4 regions of the Nocardia heshunensis genome follow, and region 1 is predicted to be linked to each of the others. Evidence: riboswitches for the same ligand, from Rfam matches in the RefSeq annotation. Region 1 holds a riboswitch; each other region holds the start of a gene.
The links. A riboswitch is a leader RNA that binds a small molecule or an ion and turns the genes downstream of it on or off. The one in region 1 is predicted to bind S-adenosylmethionine.
Positions count from the first base shown of each region.

Region 2: it holds a riboswitch for S-adenosylmethionine, as region 1 does, so the genes downstream of both, ACYVN4_RS43065 (bifunctional o-acetylhomoserine/o-acetylserine sulfhydrylase) here and ACYVN4_RS27865 (ABC transporter substrate-binding protein) in region 1, are expected to answer to the same signal.
Region 3: it holds a riboswitch for S-adenosylmethionine, as region 1 does, so the genes downstream of both, ACYVN4_RS13100 (rhodanese-like domain-containing protein) here and ACYVN4_RS27865 (ABC transporter substrate-binding protein) in region 1, are expected to answer to the same signal.
Region 4: it holds a riboswitch for S-adenosylmethionine, as region 1 does, so the genes downstream of both, ACYVN4_RS34540 (AfsA-related hotdog domain-containing protein) here and ACYVN4_RS27865 (ABC transporter substrate-binding protein) in region 1, are expected to answer to the same signal.

Region 1 covers NZ_BAAGTC010000008.1:349,814-352,765, forward strand. The annotation lists gene ACYVN4_RS27860 (ABC transporter permease) at 1-277, opposite strand, end outside; gene ACYVN4_RS27865 (ABC transporter substrate-binding protein) at 278-1,435, opposite strand; SAM riboswitch class IV at 1,505-1,687, opposite strand; gene ACYVN4_RS27870 (SLOG cluster 4 domain-containing protein) at 1,802-2,278, shown strand; gene ACYVN4_RS27875 (HAD family hydrolase) at 2,376-2,952, opposite strand, start outside.
Region 2 covers NZ_BAAGTC010000029.1:135,343-138,294, forward strand. The annotation lists gene ACYVN4_RS43065 (bifunctional o-acetylhomoserine/o-acetylserine sulfhydrylase) at 1-901, opposite strand, end outside; SAM riboswitch class IV at 999-1,111, opposite strand; gene ACYVN4_RS43070 (TetR/AcrR family transcriptional regulator) at 1,123-1,839, opposite strand; gene ACYVN4_RS43075 (MFS transporter) at 1,979-2,952, shown strand, end outside.
Region 3 covers NZ_BAAGTC010000004.1:94,406-97,357, reverse strand. The annotation lists gene ACYVN4_RS13110 (FAD-dependent oxidoreductase) at 1-725, opposite strand, end outside; gene ACYVN4_RS13105 (Rv0361 family membrane protein) at 947-1,390, shown strand; SAM riboswitch class IV at 1,453-1,568, shown strand; gene ACYVN4_RS13100 (rhodanese-like domain-containing protein) at 1,583-2,005, shown strand; gene ACYVN4_RS13095 (O-succinylhomoserine sulfhydrylase) at 2,002-2,952, shown strand, end outside.
Region 4 covers NZ_BAAGTC010000009.1:1,365,647-1,368,598, forward strand. The annotation lists gene ACYVN4_RS34530 (FMN-dependent NADH-azoreductase) at 1-87, shown strand, start outside; gene ACYVN4_RS34535 (MFS transporter) at 187-1,461, shown strand; SAM riboswitch class IV at 1,532-1,643, shown strand; gene ACYVN4_RS34540 (AfsA-related hotdog domain-containing protein) at 1,658-2,443, shown strand; gene ACYVN4_RS34545 (HAD family hydrolase) at 2,440-2,952, shown strand, end outside.

The DNA of each region.
Region 1 (2,952 bases):
GCGCGGCAATGGCCGGGGCGCGGCGCAGCGGTCGCACCGCCAGCACATCGATGGCCACCCCGACCAGCCCCGTCACCGCCACCACCACGACCAGCGCCGCCCACCACGGCAGCCCGTGCTGCGCGATCAACCACCAGCCCAGCACCGACCCGAACGCGAAGATCGAGCCGTGCGCGAAGTTGATGACATTGCTGACCCCGAAGATCAGGGTGATGCCCACGGCAATGAGCGCGTACGCATTGCCGTGGACCAGACCCGCGATAAGCGTGTCGAACATCTACTTACTGCTTCCGACCGGCAGGAACTTGCCGTTCTGCAGCACCAGCTCGATCGGCTTCACCCCGCTCGGCCGCCGCGTCTGCTGATCGAAGGCGAAGGTGCCCAGGCCGATTCCGTCGAAGTCCTTCACCTCGCGCAGCCCCTTCAGCACGCCCTCACGGGTCGCGCCACCGGTCTTGGCGGCCTTCACCAGCACGTTCAGCGCGTCATAGGCGTAGACGTTGAAGTCGCCCGGATCGGTATTGAACTTGGCCTTGAACTTGGTGACGAACGCCTGGATCTTCGGGCTCGGATCCGACGGACTGAACACACCGTTCACGATGTCGCCCTCGGCCGCCTTACCCGCCAGATCGATGAACTGCGGCGTGTTCTGGCCGCCGAAGAACTGGCCGTTGAACCCGACATCACGCAGCTGCTTGGCCACCAGCGCGCCATCCGGGCCGTAGCCCAGGTGCACGAACGCGTCCGGGTTGGCGTCGCGGCCCTTGATCAGCACCGGCCGGAAGTCCTGCGAGTCCGGCAGAATCGAGGAGGAGTAGGCGATCTCGATGCCCTTCTCCTTGGCGAACTGCTGGAAGAACTGGAAAGCCTGCTTGCCCCAATCGGTTTCGAGGTAGACCACCGACACCTTCTTGGCCTTCGACTTCACCCATTCGGCATTGCGCTCCTGGAAGACATCCAGGGTGATGGACGGGCTCCACGAATAGTCGCCGCCCTTGGTGAAATCCACCGACGAGTTGGTGAAGCCGTACTGCACCAGCTTGCCGCGGTTGTACACCGGCGACGCGGCGATGGAGGCGGGCGAGGAGAAGTCACCCAGCTCGGCGATGATCGATTGATCGCCCACGAACTTGGTCGCGATCGGCACCGTCTGCTTCGGATCCGACTGCGAGTCCTCCCATTTCAGCGCGACCTTCTTGCCGTTGATCCCGCCATTGGCATTGATCTCGTCAAGCGCCAGGTCGAACCCCTGCTGCCAGAGCCGCCCGTACTCGGCCGAACCACCCGTCTTCGGCCCCGAAACGCCGAAATACACGGTGTCGGAACTGCTTCCGGACGAGTCGTTGGAGCAGGCCGAGGCCAGTCCCGCCACCAGAGCCGCCGCGGCGACTCCCACCGCCACCCGGCCGAAACCACGGGACCAATACCTGCTCATCGCAAACCTCTACTTCGCACCGGCTCGCCAACCGGGCATGGGGACACGACCGCGACTGCCACCGCGGCCTGTTAGCGCTTGCGATGCCCGCGACGGCACCGCCTGGTCGTCACCCGGGGCACCCCCAGATGCGCTGCCGGCGGAGCCGTCCTCAGACGCGCACGGCCGGAGCGAAGGCGGAGGTACCGCCCACCGCCAAGCGAGGGTTGCCGATCAGCGAGCCGGGGCTCGAACATGCTGATACTCGTGACCGTGGGCAAAAGGTAGCCGCGGCAACCGGGAAGACGACAGGATTCGAATCAGCCTGATGCCAACAACGCCGCCGACCCACGCGGCTACCGCCGACCACCGACGAGAGGAAAACCCTTGCCACCATTGCAAATAGCCGTCTGCGGCCCCCGTGACTGCACCGATCGCGAGGCCACCGCCGCCTGCGAAGTAGGCCATCTTCTCGCCACCGCGGGCGCGACCGTCCTGTGCGGCGGCGGCACCGGCGTCATGGCCGCCGTCACCGAAGGCGCTTCCCGCGCAGGCGGACTCGTCATCGGCATCCGCCCCGACACCGACCGCGCCGCCGCCTGCGAGGGCCTCTCGGCCGTCCTCTACACGAACATGGGCGAAGCCCGAAACGCCATCCTGATCTCCTCCGCCGACGCGGTCATCGTCATCGGCGGATCCTGGGGCACCCTCTCCGAACTGGCCCTCGCCAACCACCGCGGCACCCGCGTCGTCTCCCTACATGGTTGGCGAATCCACGACGCCGAAGGCAAACCCGTCGACGCCGCCCTCCCTGCCCTAGACCCCGCCCACGCGGTCACCCTCGCCCTCGCGCCCCCGCTGTAGCCGTCGCCTCCGCCTCGTCATTCCGGCGCGCTTCTGGCCGGAATCCAACGCCGCCAGTGTGGATCCCGGCCAAATACACGCCGGGATGACGCGGGTTCTATCCACCCAGGTGGCCGGCCAGCCACGCCGGGAACTCGGTGAGGTCATCAAGCACCACATCGGCCCCGGCCGCCGACAGCTCTTCGGCCGCATAGGGGCCGGTGGTCACGGCCACCGAGACGGCGTCGGCCACCTTGGCCGCGCGCACGTCCCCGAGGTGGTCCCCCACATAGATCTGGGCACCGCGCTCGCGCAGCACCTCCCCCTTCTCCTCCGCCCACGCCCCACCGACCAGCTCATCCACCTCGAGGCCGAGGTGATCCAGATGCAGCTGCGCGTGCGGTCCGTTCTTGGCCGTGATCACCAGCACCCGCCCGCCCGCCTGGTGCACGGCCGCGAGAGCGTCGACGACACCGGGCAGGTTCTCCGAGGGTTGCACCGCCAGGTCCGGGTAGAACTCCCGGTACATGGCCACGATCCCCGGCACCTCGTGCTCGGGAAACCACTGCGCCGCCTCGTCCGCCAACGGCGGCCCGAGCCGCGACACCACCAACTCGGAGTCGATCGGCACCCCGGTCTTCGCGGCCACCGCATCCCACACCGCGGCAATCCCCGGCCGCGAATCGATCAGCGTC
Region 2 (2,952 bases), on a different contig from region 1:
CATTGAACGGCGAAACCGCCGCGCCCAGATCACGCAGCAACTGCACGCGCGCCTTGAGCGCGAACGCGGGCGCGCCCAGATCGGCGAACACCACGCCGTTGTAGCTCGGGTCGGGGGTGGTGAAGCCGGGGAAACGGGACTCGCCCGTCTCGTTCTGCACCGTCCAGTCGAAGGTGCCGCCGTCGACGATCACACCCGCGACCGCGGAACCGTGCCCACCCAGGTACTTGGTGGCCGAGTGCACGACGATGTCCGCGCCCAGCTGCAGCGGCTGGATCAGGTACGGCGTGGCGACGGTGTTGTCCACGATGAGCGGCACGCCCGCGGCGTGCGCGACCTCGGCGATACCCGGAATGTCGAAGACCGAGCTGCTCGGATTGGCAACGGTCTCACCGTAGAACGCCTTGGTGTTCGGGCGAACGGCCGCGCGCCACTGGTCCAGATCGTCGGGATCGGTGACGAAGCTGACCTCGATGCCCAGCTTGGGCAGCGAGTAGTGCAGCAGGTTGTAGGTGCCGCCGTAGAGGTGCGGGCTGGCCACGATGTGGTCGCCCGCCTCGGCCAGATTCAGGATTGCGTAGGTCTCCGCAGCCTGCCCGGAGGCCAGCAGCAAGGCCGCCACGCCACCCTCGAGGGCGGCGACTCGCTGCTCCACCGCGTCCTGGGTGGGGTTCATGATGCGGGTGTAGATGTTGCCCGGCTCGGCGAGACCGAACAGCGCGGCGGCGTGATCGGTGTCGCGGAAGGCGTAGGAAGTGGTCTGGTAGATGGGCAGTGCGCGGGCTCCGGTGGCCGGATCGGGGCTCTGTCCGGCGTGAATCTGCTTGGTCTCGAAGGACCAGTTGGCCGGATCCAGGGTGCCGTCAGCCACGACGGCCGCGGGCGCGGTCGAGTCACTCATGTGTTCTGCTCCAAAAACAAGGTCGCCGAATGGCGGGAAGTTTGACGTTATCTAGAAGCGAATGGGCTTCGACAACAACACATTTCGGTAGACCTCCTGATTGCGCTTGCGTTCGGCCTTCGAACGCCCGGTCTGCACCCGGAAGCACCCCACCGCAGCTGGAGGGTTGCCGATCAGCAAGCCGGGGCCTTAACGCTGATGCTCTGGACCTTTGCGAGATTCTAGCGGGCGGAGGCGGCAGTCTCGGAAGTGGGGCTCGCCACAGTGGATCCGCAACAGACACGCCGGAATTCGTGGAAGGCGGCCAGCACATTGTCGGCGAGCAGGCGGGCCGTGGCGGGGGCTGTGCAGCCCGCGAAGTCGGATTCGGCCTCGAATTCGCACTCCATGCCCACCCGGACGATGCTGTGCCAGGTGCCGGCGATGAGCCGCACGGTGAGGTGCTCCTCGGGCAGCCCGAGGCGCTGGGCGAGGACTTCGGTCATGGCACGGGTCTTGGTGTCGGCCGATTCCATGCTGAGCGCGCGCACGGCGACGCTGTCGCGCGTGATGCGCTGCATTTGCTGGAACCACCGGAAGGGCACCGGCGCATCGGATTCGATGATCTGGTCCACGACCGCCAGGAAAGCATCGAGCAGCGCCTGCATCTCGTCGCCGGTGACGGGCTGCACGCGCAGCGCGTCGGCGAGGGCGTAACCGAAGCCTTCGATGGGGGCGATGACGATCGCCTCTTTGCTGTCGAAGTACCGGTTCACGGTGCGCGGTGAGACATCGGCCGCGTCCGCGATCTGTTCGACGGTGGTGGCATCGAAGCCCTGTTCGTCGCACAGGCGCAGGGCAACGTCGATGATCCGATCCCGGGTCTGCTGCTTCTTGCGTTCGCGCAGGCCGGGGCGATGGCGCATGACCACACCGATGTGGCTCGACAACTCCGACATGACCCCATGTTAGTGGATTCCGGGCTCTTCTTGTCCCGATATGACAACTGTCGCACTGCGACATTTTTCCCTTGACGCCAATTGTCGGTGGGGGCCACTATGGTGACAGCTGCCTTCGCACCCCCTAGAGGAGAGGCTCATGACCGTAGCCACGGATGCTCTCGAGTCCGACGAAATAGCAAGTCCCGCAAAAGATTCCAGGCGCTGGTGGGCGCTGGCGGTGATCGCCATGGCACAGCTCATGGTGGTTCTGGACGCCACGATCGTCACCATCGCCATGCCGTTCGCGCAGCAGGATCTGCACATCAGCGACGGCGACAAGCAGTGGATCTTCACCGCTTACACTCTGATTTTCGGTGGTCTGCTGCTGCTCGGCGGCCGCCTCGCCGACTACCTCGGCCGCCGCCGGATCCTGATGATCGGCCTGGTCGGCTTCGCCGCCGCCTCCGCGGTAGCCGGTCTCGCGCAGAACTCGGCCGAACTGTTCGCGGGCCGTGCGTTGCAGGGCGCGTTCGGCGCACTGCTGGCTCCCGCGGCCCTGTCGCTGGTGTCGGTGACCTTCACCGAGGCCAAGGAACGCGCTCGCGCCTTCGGCGTGTTTGCCGCGGTGTCCGGTGCCGGTGCGGCGCTCGGCCTGATCGCCGGTGGCGCGCTGGTCGAGTACGCGGACTGGCGCTGGTCACTGCTGGTGAACACCCCGGTCGCGCTGCTGGCCCTGGTCGGCGCGTTCATCTTCGTGATCAAGGATGTGCCCGCACCCCGCACCGGCGGCTACGACCTGCCCGGCGCGGTCACCGTCACCCTGGGTCTGATCTCCATCGTCTACGGCTTCAGCCGCGCGGCCTCCGACGGCTGGACCGCCGCCACCACGCTGGCGCTGTTCGTGGCGGGCGTGGCATTGCTGGCGGCCTTCGTGGCCATCGAACGCCGCACCGCGAATCCGCTGCTGCCGCTGCGTATTCCGGCCGAGATCAACCGCGGCGGCGCGTACCTGATCGCGCTGCTGGTGCCGATCGCGATGTTCGCCATGTTCCTGAACCTGAGCTTCTACCTGCAGATCGTGCAGCACTATTCGGCGCTGAAGACGGGTGTGGCGTTCCTGCCGTTCCCGGC
Region 3 (2,952 bases), on a different contig from region 1:
GAGCCCTCGTCGTAGTCGATGTCCTCGGGATCGACGATGACCTCGATGGTCGGCGAGTGGTCGAGTTCGCGCAGCTCGAGCGGGGTGAACTTGGCCTGCGCGGGACCACGACGGCCGAAGACGTGGACCTCGAGCGCCTTGTTGGCCAGTAGGCCCTCGTAGACGTTCGGCGGGATCTCGGTCGGCAGCAGCTCGTCACCGGTCTTGGCCAGCACGCGTGCCACATCCAGGGCGACATTGCCGACGCCGAGCACGGCGACCTTCTCCGCCTCCAGCGGCCAGGTGCGCGGCACGTCCGGGTGGCCGTCGTACCAGGACACGAAGTCCGCGGCGCCGAAGGAGCCGTCGAGCTCGATGCCCGGAACCTCCAGGGCGCGGTCGGCATTGGCGCCGGTGGAGAAGATGACCGCGTCGTAGAACTGACGCAGGTCCTCGAGGGTGATGTCGACGCCGTAGTCGATATTGCCCAGCAGGCGCACCTGGTCCTTGTCGAGGACCTTGTGCAGCGCGGTGATGATGCCCTTGATGCGCGGGTGGTCGGGTGCCACGCCGTAGCGGATCAGGCCGAAGGGCGCGGGCATGCGCTCGTACAGATCGATGCTGACCCCGTCGAACCCGGCGGGTGCGTCGGACTTCATCAAGGCATCGGCGGCATAGATACCGGCCGGTCCTGCGCCCACGATCGCAATGCGTAGCGGGCGGGTCGCTGCACTCTGTTCGGTCATTTTTCCGCGCACCCTTTGGGTCGAAACTAACTTGCCGTCAAAACTTAGCCGTCGTTCTTAGCTTAGGCTAAGTTGACGCCCTGGCTTCGGTGACCATCGTCGGCCCCCGACGCTGCAGCGTTGCTGCGTTGTCCTGCTATTCCCGCGCCTGGGGCGGAAATTCTGCTGATTCTATGCGATGGCTTTCCGGGTCCCTCGCACCGACCAGGCATGATCTACCCATGAGCGACGCCGAGGAGACAGCCGAGGAGACAGTCCAGTTCGATCAGAACGAGACGCGGAGCATGTGGCCGTTCCTGGTCGCGGCCGGTCTCATCGCGTTCGTGATCCTGGGCATCGTGATCGCCACGCTGGTGTCGCCGGTTGAGAAGAATGTCACAGATACCGATCGGCTCTCGGCGCCCGCGGGCAACTTCATCAAGTACCGCAGCGACAACGGCAAGTACGAACCGAGCTTGGCCTGCAAGGGATTCGACGAGAACACCTCGCCGCTCAAGATCGCCGTCGAGACCGGCGGCCCGATCAGCTTCGACGCGCTGAAGGATCCCGTCATCGACGGCGACAAGGCCACAGCGCAGGTCAGTTTCAGCGCCGGTGGCGCCCAGACCACCTCGACCTGGCACTTCACCAAAGAGAATTCTCGCTGGTTGGTCTGCAGTTCGTGACAAGGTCCGAAGTCCGGCGAAGCGTTTGACACGAGTGCCGGTTTTTCGGCACTCTCATCCCAGGTCATGAGTATCAGCGCCAAGCCCCGGCTCGCTGATCGGCAACCCTCCTCCGCGGTGGGGTGCTCCGGGTGACGACCTGGCCACGCACCGAGCAGCGGTGCGGCAAGTGCGGATTCACAGGAGGTACAGGTGAACTACGCGGGTGACATCACGCCGAAGCAAGCGTGGGAGTTGTTGCGCGACAATCCGGATGCGGTGCTGGTGGATGTCCGCACCGAGGCGGAATGGCGTTTCGTCGGGGTGCCCGACACCAATGGCATCGGCCGGCCGACCGCGCTGATCGAATGGGTGGACGCCACCGGCGCGCCCAACGCACGGTTCGTGGACCAGTTGCGGCAGGCGCTCGCCGCCCGCCCGCAGGATTCGGACGCACCGGTCCTGTTCATCTGCCGCTCGGGTCAGCGCTCCATCGGCGCGGCCACCGCGGCCACCACCGTCGGCATCTCCCCGTCCTTCAATGTGGTCGACGGGTTCGAGGGTGCGCTCGACGGTCAGGGTCATCGCGGCAGCACCGGCTGGCGCGCCGACGGACTTCCGTGGAGGCAGTCATGATCACCGGCGGTTCCTTCGACAAGCCGCTCCCCGAGGGCGTCGGCCCGGCCACGCAGGCCGTGCGCGGCGGCACCCGGCGTTCCGGCTTCGACGAGACCTCCGAGGCGCTGTTCCTCAATTCGGGTTTCGTCTACGAGAGCGCCGAGGCGGCCGAAGCCTCGTTCACCGGCGATATCCAGCACTTCGTCTACTCCCGCTACGGCAACCCGACGGTCGCCATGTTCGAGGAGCGGCTGCGCCTGATCGACGGCGCCGAAGCCTGTTTCGCGACCGCCTCGGGCATGTCCGCGGTGTTCACCGCGCTGGGTGCGCTGGTGGGCGCCGGTGACCGGCTGGTCGCGGCGCGCAGCCTGTTCGGCTCCTGCTTCGTGGTGGCCAACGAGATCCTGCCGCGCTGGGGCGTGGAGACCGTCTTCGTCGACGGCGAGGATCTGGACCAGTGGGAGCAGGCGCTGTCGGTGCCGACCACCGCGGTCTTCTTCGAGACCCCGTCGAACCCGATGCAGACCCTTACCGATGTGCGCGCGGTCTCCGATCTCGCGCACGCGGCGGGCGCGAAGGTGGTGCTGGACAACGTCTTCGCCACCCCGCTGCTGCAGCGCGGCTTCGATCTGGGCGCGGACATCACCGTCTACTCGGGCACCAAGCACATCGACGGCCAGGGCCGGGTGCTCGGCGGCGCGATCCTGGGACCGCAGGACTACATCGACGGCCCGGTCAAAAACCTTATGCGCCACACCGGTCCGGCGCTGAGCCCGTTCAATGCCTGGACGCTGCTCAAGGGCCTCGAGACCATGCCGCTGCGGCTGCGTCAGTCGGTGGATTCGGCGCTGAAGATCGCGCAGTTCCTGGAGGATCACCCGGCCGTGGCGTGGGTGAAGTACCCCTTCCTGTCTTCGCACCCGCAGTACGAGCTGGCCAAGCGGCAGATGTCGGGCGGCGGCACG
Region 4 (2,952 bases), on a different contig from region 1:
ACCGTCTACACCAGCGGCGTCCACCAGCCCGGCGTCCCGGTGGAATTCGGCTCCGACTTCGCCACCCCTTCGTCACCGACTGGCTGAACTTCGTCGGCATCAAGGACATCACCGAAATCCGCTTCGCCCCAACCGTCCTCACCGACAACCCGGAAGCAGGCTTCACCGCAGCCCAGGAGCGCGCCCGTGAGCTCGCCGCCGACTACTGAACCGAACCCCGCGCCCGACGCGGACGAAATTCTCGAGCAGGGCGCTGCCGCCGAACCGGAATGGGCGCCGACCGGGCGGACGGTCGCGGCGGTGTGCGCGGTCGGGATTCTGGTGGTCGGGCAGCTGTATGTGGTGCTGCCGGTCCTGAATCGGCTTGCGGCGGACTGGGATACGTCCAAGTCCGCGGCCACCTGGACGACCACCGCCTTCGGGCTGGCCTACGGCGCGGGGTTCCTGGTGACCGGGCCGCTGTCGGATCGGTGGGGGCGGCGGCCGGTCATTGTGGGCGGGCTGCTGGCGACGGTGGTGAGTTCGCTGCTGGTGGCGGTCGCGCCCGGACTCGTCAGTGGGCTGTCGGCGCGAATCCTGCAGGGGCTAACGGCCTCCTTCTTCGCGCCTGCCGCCTTCGCCTATCTGTCCGAACGTATTGCCCCGCAGCGTCGTATCTTCGCGCTGACCTGCCTGACCAGCTCGTTCCTCGGGGCCGGGGTGGTGGCACAGGTGCTGGCCCAGCTCATCGGCAACGCCCTGGGCTGGCATGCGATCTTCGTCGCGGGCGCAATCGCTTTCGCACTCTCGGCGGTGTTGTTGCGCGTCGTATTGCAGGCGCCGGTCGCGGTGCAGGACGCTGCGGCGGTAGACGGTTCCGGGTGGGTGGACACGATGCGTAGTGTGTTCGCGCCTTTCTGGATGCTGCTGCGGCAGACCCGGTTAGCTCTGCTGTATCTGAGCTGTCTGGCTATCCTGGGCTCGTTCGTGGGTATCTACACCGGGATCCAGCTCACTCCGCCCCACGGGGTGGGCTCCGGTAATGCCGCGCTACTGGCCCTGCGCGCCAGCGCGATTCCGGCCATGGTGGCGGTGCCGTTGCTGGCTGGACGGTTGGGGGTCATCGCTCCGGCGACCCGGTTGATCGCCGCTCTGGCGATCGCGGCGGGTGCGGCGGCGGTCACGGCGGTGCCGTGGGGTGGCGTGTGGGTTGCGGTGTGGCTGTTCGTATTCGTTGCGGCGATCGCGGTGGCGGCTCCGGCGGCGGTACAGGCGATCGCGGTGCATGCCGGTGCGGCACGGGGTACCGCCACCGCGTTGTACACCTTTGCGCTGTTCGTCGGTGCCGGCGCGGGGCCGCAGTTGGCCAATCTTGTTTCGCACCACGGTTATTCGGCCGTAGCACTGTCCATCGCGGTGCTGTCGGCCGTCGGTGCGGTGCTGGCCGTTGCAGCGACGCGTGCGGGTGCGGCGGTGGAGTGAAGGGCGGGTTTCAATCGGTGTGGTTGAAACCGTAGGGGAAAGATGTTGGGGCGCATAACTTTCCGATGACGGTCATGAGTTCCAGTGTTCAAGCCCCGGCTGGCTGGGCGGCAACCCTCCACGGCGGCGGGGTGCTCCGGGTGACGACCGGATGGCGGCGAGCGTCGCCATAAGCGTCTTGCTTCTCGGAGGGAAAATGTCTGTAGCCCAGCTCGATTCGGTGTCCGCGGTGGCGGAGGAGGTGGCCGTCGGCGAGGTGCTGCTGGTGGCCGACCGCTTCCGCGGCATCGCCGCGGACGACCGGGCCTTCACGGTGTCGGGGCTGGTGGCCGCACTGCGCGGCGGCCGGTGGCGGGCGTCGGAGCGGCCGCTGACCGTGCGGCTCGGCCAGGGGGTCACCCGCCACGATCTCGACTACGTCGAGCACGTGGCGCTGGTGCACGCCCCGGCCGGACTGCGGGTCAGTGGACCGGTCGACGAACCGGCTCCGCGCCACCAGGTGCACAAGTATCAGCACTCGAATGTGCTGCTGGCCAATCTGATTCGCGAGTCCGATACCGAGTTCCGGGCGGACCTGCGCATCCACGGCGACAACGAGTTGTTGCTCGACCATCAGACCGGCGAGCACGTGCAGGGCATCGTGATCGTGGAGGCGGTGCGGCAGCTGTTCCTCGGCGCGTTCGAACTCGAGTACGGTCGCCGCTGGCCCGAACAGCACTTCTACATCGTGTGGAACAGCATCGAATTGGAGTTCAAGTCCTTCCTGTTCCCGCTGCCCGCCACCCTGCACGCGGTGCTCACCCCGATCTCGGTCACCGACCCGGCCAAACTGGAGTTCGCGATCGAGGTGGATGTGCGCCAACTCGACCGCAGCGTCGCCACCACCCGCATCACCTACGCGGCCCTGCCCAACGAGCGCATCTCCCAAATCGAACGGCACAAGGCGGCCAAGGCGATCGCGGCCTACCTGGAAGTGGCATGACGGCGGGCGCGGCGTTCTTCGACGTCGACGAAACCCTCATCACCGTCAAGAGCATGTTCGCCTTCCAGCGCTTCTGGCTGGCCGAGAACGGCGACGACGGCAGCGAATACGCGCGGCTCAGCGACGAGATCAAACAGCGGGCCGCAGCCGGAACACCACGGGAGCAAGTCAACCGGCACTACTACCGGGCCTATCGCGGAGCGCGGGCCGACGCGCTGGCCGAGGCCGGGCGGCGCTGGTTCCACCAGTTCGCCGCGGGCGGCGGCGTCTACTACGCCGAAGCGGTGGAAACCCTGCGCGCGCACCGCAATTTAGGGCATGACACGGTGCTGCTGTCCGGCTCGTTCCCGGCGGCCATCGCACCGGTCGCGGCGGCGCTCGGCGCCGACCACGTCATCGCCACCACCCCGGTGGTCGACGAGCAGGGCGTGCTGACCGGTGAGGTGTGGCGGCCCATGATCGGCACCGCCAAGGCCGCCGCCGTCGCGGAGTATCTGCGCGAGCACGAC